DNA from 2 places in the Blautia sp. LMAG:89 genome. Region 2 is predicted to be linked to the other one. Evidence: predicted binding sites of a transcription regulator. Region 2 holds the regulator's gene; the other holds the start of a gene.

Region 1 (4,092 bases), on a different contig from region 2:
TGTTCACGTTATTACCTCATTTCCGCAAAAATTATAAATAAATCTGTAGGCTGTTTTAGAGAAGCTGAAGTCCGTGTGTCTCTGCAGCATCTGTGATCTCCTTCGGCCAGAGAGAGACATGTACTTCTCCGATGTGTGCTTTACGAAGGAAGAACATACAGATCCTAGACTGTCCGATACCACCACCGATGGTGTACGGAAGCTCTTTGTTCAGGATTGCTTTCTGGAATGGAAGCTCTCTTCGGTCATCACAGCCTGCTTCGGTGAGCTGGCGGTCAAGTGCGTCCTCGTCAACACGGATTCCCATTGAGGAAAGCTCAAGGGCAATGTCAAGTACCGGATAGTATACGAGGATATCACCGTTCAGTTCCCAGTCATCATAGTCCGGGGCACGTCCGTCGTGGCGCTCGCCGTTGGTGAGGGTTTTGCCGACTTTCATAAGGAAGACAGCACCCTTTTCACGGGTGATTCGATATTCACGTTCCTTCGGTGTGCAGTCCGGATACATGTCAAGAAGCTCCTGAGTTGTGATAAAAAAGATATCCTTTGGAAGGATCTCCTCGATGTAGTCATACTGTACAGCCATGTATTTCTCGGTTTTACGAAGGACACTGTAAATGGTGCGTACGGTTTCCTTGAGAGTCTCCATGGAACGTTCTTCTTTGGAGATGATCTTTTCCCAGTCCCACTGGTCTACGTAAACAGAGTGGATATTGTCCAGATCTTCATCCCGGCGGATGGCTACCATATCTGTGTAAAGACCTTCTCCGTGAGAAAATCCGTATTTTTTCAGTGCGTAGCGTTTCCATTTGGCAAGGGAGTGTACGATCTCGGCGTTGCTTCCTTCGATAGCTTTGATATCAAAGCTTACCGGGCGCTCTACACCATTAAGGTTGTCGTTAAGGCCGGATTCCGGTGCTACAAATGTTGGAGCGGATACTCGAAGAAGGTTCAGCTTCTGGGAGAGTGTCTGCTGGAAGAAATCTTTTACTGTTTTGATCGCAATCTGTGTGTCATGGAGGTTCAGGTCTGCATGATAGGTTGCGGGGATTGTGATTGTATTCATTATCGGCTCCTCCTGATGATTTTTAGGCTTATTGCTCTGTGGGGTATTATAACAGAAAATGGGTGGAGTGGCAATATAATGAGAGGGGAAGTCTTTTGGGGTATCGTAGAAAAATACTGGGTATTAAATGCCTGGTGTGATATACTGAAAAAAGAATGCTTATGTCTACGATGGAAATATAAATATCCGTTTTAACGGATAGAATGGAGGGAGCTTATGGCAGGTCAAAGGTGTCAGGTTTGTGGGGGCAAGGTTGTAAATGGCAGGTGTTCATTATGTGGGATGCCTTACAGAAATGATGAGGTGTTATATCATCTGAATGAGCCCCGGGAGATACATTATAAACATGCTTCCGCCAAAGTGCGGGATATGATGCGGCAGTATGGACAGGATGCTGATCAAACAACACAACATAACGGAAACGTAAACCGGAATACGAACGCAAACCGGAATACAAACATAAACCGGAATACGAATGCAAGCCGCAATACCGATTTGAATCGGAATCTAACCGGAAGCCGGAATACAGGTGCAGCAGCCGGACGTAAGACTGCAGCGGCAGTTAATACCAGGAATAAAACAACGGTGGGCAGAAATCGTGCAGAAGTTTTAGATCAGGGAAAAAAACAGCAAAAAAAAGATCAGAAAAGCAGCGGGGCAGGCTGGATCATATGGTTTATAGTGACACTGGCCATGCTGCTTCCGAAATTATGGGATTTTATTGCAGACTGGATCGGAACGAATTTGTGAGAATATTTCTGCAGTGAGATCAGGCAGTGCTAAGTGTCTGTATTTTCGTGTATACAGAAATATCCCTTTTCTTTTCTCCTCAGCTGTGTTATACTCATGCCTAGCACAACATATAGATGAAAAACAATATATAGAGGATATAGGTACTATATATAGTATTTGCATAGCGACTTATATATAGCACAGGGAGGGATGAGCAATGTTATATGTGATCAAGAAAGACGGGACAAGAGAGGAGTTTAATCCGCAGAAGATCGTGGCTGCCGTGAACAAATCCGCAGAGCGTATTCTTTATACTTTTTCAGACGAGGAGAAGGATTTTATCTGCCGTTTTGCCCAGGAGCATGCGGATTCCCTTGGAAAGAATGAGATCGAGATCCAGGAGATGCACAACATCGTGGAGGGGGCTCTGGAGCGTGTGAATCCGGCAGTTGCCAAGAGCTACCGTGATTATCGGAATTACAAGCTGGATTTTATCCATATGATGGATGATGTCTATACCAAGAGTCAGGCGATCCGTTATATCGGTGATAAAAGTAATGCCAATACAGACAGCGCCCTTGTTGCCACGAAACGAAGCCTGATCTTTAATGAGCTGAACAAGGAACTCTATCGGAAGTTTTTTATGAACCGTAATGAGCTTCAGGCATGTAAGGACGGCTACATTTATATTCATGACCAGTCTGCACGTCTGGATACCATGAATTGCTGTCTGTTCGATGTGGCAGCTGTTTTAAGTGGCGGTTTTGAGATGGGCAATGTCTGGTATAACGAGCCGAAGACTCTGGATACAGCCTTTGATGTTATGGGGGATATCATTCTCAGTACAGCAGCACAGCAGTATGGTGGCTTTACAGTGCCGGAGGTTGATAAGATCCTGGCACCGTATGCAAAGAAGAGCTATGATAAATATATTTCCGAATTTATGAAATACTCGGATGAGAGCTGGAGTGGCCGTGAGGAGAGAGCTATTGAGTATGCTCTTGATAAGGTCCGCAGGGATTATGACCAGGGCTGGCAGGGAATTGAGTACAAGCTGAATACCGTCGGTTCTTCCAGAGGTGATTATCCGTTTGTTACGGTGACACTTGGTCTCGGAACCGAGCAGTTTGAGAAGATGTGTACGATTTCCCTTCTTGAGGTCCATCAGGGAGGACAGGGTAAGGCCGGACACAAGAAACCGGTACTTTTCCCGAAAATCGTATTCCTTTATGACAAAGAGATCCATGGTCCCGGAAAGTGCTGTGAGGATATTTTTGAGGCTGGTGTGGAGTGTTCCTCCAAAACCATGTATCCGGACTGGCTGTCTATGTCCGGCGCAGGCTATATTTCCAGTATGTACAGGAAATACAAGAAGGTCATCAGCCCGATGGGATGCCGTGCTTTCTTAAGTCCGTGGTATGAGCGTGGCGGTATGGAGCCGGCGGATGAGAATGATACGCCTGTTTTTGTGGGACGTTTTAACATTGGTGCGGTAAGCCTTCATCTTCCGATGATCCTTGCAAAGGCCAGAGCGGAGAGCAGAGATTTTTATGAGGTTCTGGATTTCTATCTGGAAATGATCCGTAATCTGCATATCCGCACTTACGAATATCTGGGACAGATGCGTGCATCCACCAACCCGCTTGCATACTGTGAAGGCGGTTTCTACGGCGGACATCTGAAACCGAATGAAAAGATTGGCAAGATCCTGAAGCCTATGACAGCTTCCTTCGGTATCACAGCGTTAAATGAGCTTCAGGAACTTTACAATGGCAAATCCATTGCAGAGGATGGGGCGTTTGCTCTGGAGGTCCTGAAATATATCAATGACAAGGTAAATCAGTACAAGAAGGAAGATGGTTATCTTTATGCGATCTACGGAACACCGGCAGAGAGTCTTTGTGGCCTGCAGGTAGAGCAGTTCCGTAAGATGTATGGAATCATTGAGGGCGTTTCTGACAGACCATATGTGAGCAACAGCTTCCACTGCCATGTAACAGAGGATGTAACTCCGATCGAGAAACAGGATCTGGAGGGACGTTTCTGGGAACTCTGCAATGGAGGTAAGATTCAGTATGTACGTTATCCGATCGGCTACAATAAGGAAGCTATCCGTACACTGATCCGCAGAGCCATGGATCTGGGATATTATGAGGGAGTGAACCTTTCTCTTGCATACTGTGACGATTGTGGTCATGAGGAACTGGAGATGGATGTATGCCCTGTCTGCGGTTCCAGAAATCTGACCAAGATCGACCGTATGAACGGATATCTTTCCTACAGCCGTGTCCATG
Region 2 (4,092 bases):
AAAAGATGATCAGCTCATTTTCTCTTGCAATGTCTGCGATCTGTTCCAGGATCTCCTTCGGATATACTGCACCTGTAGGGTTATTGGGATTGATGATAACGATCGCCTTGGTCCTTGGTGTGATCTTGCTCTTGATATCCTCAATATCCGGATACCAGTCAGACTGTTCGTCACAGATATAATGAACTACATTTCCGCCTGCCAGTGTTGCAGTAGCTGTCCACAACGGATAATCCGGAGCCGGGATCAGGATCTCATCCCCGTTATCAAGCAGCGCCTGCATACAGAGGTTGATCAGTTCACTGACACCATTTCCCGTATAAATATCATTAATGGTAACTCCCGGGATCCCGCGAAGCTGTGCATACTGCATGATCGCTTTTCTTGCAGAAAAAATACCCTTGGAATCGGAATATCCCTGGGAAGTACGAACATTACTCAGCATATCCAGGATCACTTCCTGAGGTGCTGAAAACCCAAACGGATACGGATTACCAATATTCAGCTTCAGAATCTCCATTCCATCTTCTTCCATTCTGGCAGCTTCATCCACAACCGGTCCGCGCACATCGTACAGCACGTTGTCAAGCTTTGATGATTTCCCGAATGTTCTCATAAAAACCACTCCTCTTCTAATTTTCACTATTATTTAACCATTTTAATTTCATAGTCAAAAAATATTTATTCTATATCATCTCACATTTAGGCTTTCAACGCAAGAAATAAAAATTTAAAAAAATTAAATTTAGCACTTCCCTTTTTTAGCATGTTAATGTATAATAGCACTCGAATTTAGTTTTCAACGCAATTTAATATGTGATGAGGAGGAAACAACAATGTCTTACACAGAAGAAGTTTATGAAAGAGTTGTAGCACAGAATCCTGGCGAGCCAGAATTCCATCAGGCAGTTAAGGAAGTTCTCGATTCCCTTAAAGTCGTAATTGACAAAAATGAGGAAGAGTATCGTAAACTTTCCATCCTTGAGCGTCTTGTAGAGCCAGAGAGGATCATCTCCTTCAAAGTACCGTGGATCGATGATAACGGAACTGTACAGGTTAACAAAGGATATCGTGTTCAGTTCAACAGCGCCATCGGACCATACAAAGGCGGCTTAAGATTCCATCCTTCTGTAAATCAGGGTATCCTGAAATTCCTTGGTTTTGAGCAGACCTTTAAAAACTCTCTTACAGGCCTTCCGATCGGCGGTGGAAAAGGTGGCTCCAACTTCGATCCTAAGGGTAAATCTGACAGAGAGGTTATGGCATTCTGCCAGAGCTTTATGACAGAGCTTTGCAAATATATCGGCGCAGATACAGATGTTCCGGCTGGTGACATCGGTGTCGGCGGACGTGAGATCGGTTATCTCTTCGGACAGTATAAGAGAATCCGTGGCCTTTATGAGGGTGTCCTTACAGGAAAGGGTCTTTCCTTCGGAGGTTCCCTGATCCGTACAGAGGCTACCGGTTACGGTGTTGTATACATGCTCAACGAGATCGCCAAAGCTCACAATGATTCCGTAGAAGGAAAAACAATCGTTGTAACAGGTTCCGGTAATGTAGCTATTTACGCTGTTGAGAAAGCTACTCAGCTTGGTGCCAAGGTTGTTGCAATGAACGACTCCAACGGATATGTCTACGATCCGAACGGAATCAACCTTGACGTCGTAAAGGATATCAAAGAAGTAAAACGTGGACGTATCAAAGAATATGCAGACCGTGTTGAGGGTGCTACCTACACTGAGGGACTTGGCATCTGGAATATCAAATGTGATATCTACCTTCCATGCGCTACTCAGAACGAGCTTGGTCTTGACGGAGCTAAAACACTGGTTGCAAATGGCTGCAAATACGTCGTTGAAGGTGCAAACATGCCTACTACTCTTGATGCAACAACATACCTTCAGGAGAACGGTGTTCTCTTCATGCCTGGTAAAGCTGCAAACGCTGGCGGTGTTGCCACATCTGCACTTGAGATGAGCCAGAACTCCATGAGACTTTCCTGGACAAGAGAAGAGGTTGATGAGAAACTCCACAACATCATGATCGATATCTTCCACAAAGCTGATGACGCTGCTAAACGTTACGGTATGGAAGACAACTATGTTGTAGGTGCAAACATCGCCGGCTTCGAAAAAGTTGTTGACGCTATGAAAGCTCAGGGTATTGTTTAATTAAGTTTCCTGAATCATTAATGTATATTTATAGCAGGGACCGCAGAGGATTTTTCCCAGGCGGTTCCTGTTTTTTATATCCACTTTTACGATCTTTGAAAAATCGAACATTCGTGTTTCAAAAAAGGCCGACTGTCTTTTGACAATCGGCCTGGAATTTCCTGTACTTGCGGTCTGTTCATTTAATCTCTTAATTGATCAGTTTCTTCAGCTCATCCATAAAGGTACTGACATCTTTAAACTCTCTGTATACAGACGCAAAGCGTACATACGCTACCGCATCCAGATCCTTCAGATGTTCCATAACGATCTCTCCGATCTTGGTACTGCTGATCTCACGGTCTTCTGACCGGAAAATATCTCCTTCTATGGAATCGATCATCTCTTCCACTCTCTCAATGGGAATAGGGCGCTTATAACAGGCACGAAGAACACCATCCTGGATTTTGGAACGTTTATAGCTTTCCCGGTTCTGGTCCTTCTTGATCACAGTCAGTGGAATCGTTTCCACCTTCTCATAAGTTGTAAAACGCTTTCCGCAGGCATCACAGAGACGGCGGCGGCGGATGGAATTGGTATCCTCTACAGGTCTGGAATCTACAACTCTTGTATTATCCTGGTTACAGAACGGACATCTCACAGAACTCTCCCCCTTTCCGGATCAGTAAATCATTACTAAATTCGTTTTTATTATAAAATAAATGCACATAATGTGTCAATAATCGGACTTGCATAAATTTTACAGATTTTCCATAAAATCATACCAGGTGATGAATTTATGCGCATCTGTGAGCTGAAACAAAAAGAAGTGATCAATATCCATACCTGCCGTAGTCTTGGCTACCCTCTTGATGTGGAATTCTGCTGTGAAACCGCACGCCTGAAAGCCCTGATCATGCCAGAACCGGGGAAATTTTGCTGGTGTTTTTCCAAAGAAAATGAATATTCCATTCCATGGGACTGCATCCGCCAGATCGGCGAAGATATCATCCTTGTTGATTTCCGTGATGAAAAACGGCTGGGAGGAGACTGAACCGACTACATTTGTCAAGGCCCTTTATTTTTTATATTTTTCCCGAAAAAGTATATTTCAACCGCCCTCTGAGAATCATCTTAATGTACTGACAAGACAAGGAGGATTCTAAGATGGCACTGAATAAAGTTGAAATCTGCGGAGTAAATACCTCAACCCTTCCTGTTCTCAACCAGGAAGAAAAGGAGGAACTCTTCAAAAGAATCAAAGCTGGCGATGAAGAAGCCAGAGAATTGTACATCAAAGGCAATCTGCGGCTTGTTTTAAGCGTGATCCGCCGTTTTCAGAACAGCAGTGAAAATCCAGATGACCTTTTTCAGATCGGCTGTATCGGCCTGATCAAAGCAATCGATAATTTTGATACCACCCTTCAGGTAAAGTTTTCTACCTATGCAGTTCCGATGATCATAGGAGAGATCCGAAGATATCTCCGTGACAACAACAGCATACGAGTCAGCCGCTCTCTGCGGGATATCGCCTACAAAACCATCTACACCAGGGAAAATTACATGCGGCAGCATCTCAAAGAGCCTACCATTGCGGAGATTGCTGATGAGATCGGCATTGACAAGGAAATGATCGTCTATGCCATGGATGCGATCCAGAGCCCGGTAAGCCTTTTTGAGCCCGTGTATTCCGAAGGCGGAGATACCCTATATGTTATGGATCAGATCAGTGATAAAAAGAACCTGGAAGAAAACTGGGTGGAGGATATTTCTCTTCGAGATGCCATGAACCGGCTTGGAGAGCGTGAACGTCACATTATCGATCTCCGCTTCTACGAGGGAAAAACCCAAATGGAGGTAGCTGATGAGATTGGTATCTCCCAGGCTCAGGTCAGCCGACTGGAAAAACATGCTCTTCGCAGTATGCGAAACTATCTCCGGA

The links. Region 2 encodes NrdR, which represses ribonucleotide reductase genes. Its sites were predicted from a motif close to CACAANATNTTGTG; they were not measured.
Region 1: the regulator NrdR is predicted to act here: its motif matches at 1,961-1,974, upstream of nrdD (anaerobic ribonucleoside-triphosphate reductase).

What each region holds. Positions count from the first base shown of each region.
Region 1 is NZ_NANC01000004.1:545,351-549,442, reverse strand. It holds gene CCC70_RS06545 (CBS domain-containing protein) at 1-7, opposite strand, end outside; gene asnA (aspartate--ammonia ligase) at 56-1,066, opposite strand; gene CCC70_RS06535 (hypothetical protein) at 1,283-1,816, shown strand; gene nrdD (anaerobic ribonucleoside-triphosphate reductase) at 2,016-4,092, shown strand, end outside.
Region 2 is NZ_NANC01000009.1:104,977-109,068, forward strand. It holds gene CCC70_RS12130 (aminotransferase class I/II-fold pyridoxal phosphate-dependent enzyme) at 1-616, opposite strand, end outside; gene gdhA (NADP-specific glutamate dehydrogenase) at 837-2,171, shown strand; gene nrdR (transcriptional regulator NrdR) at 2,362-2,811, opposite strand; gene CCC70_RS12145 (YlmC/YmxH family sporulation protein) at 2,950-3,204, shown strand; gene sigG (RNA polymerase sporulation sigma factor SigG) at 3,318-4,092, shown strand, end outside.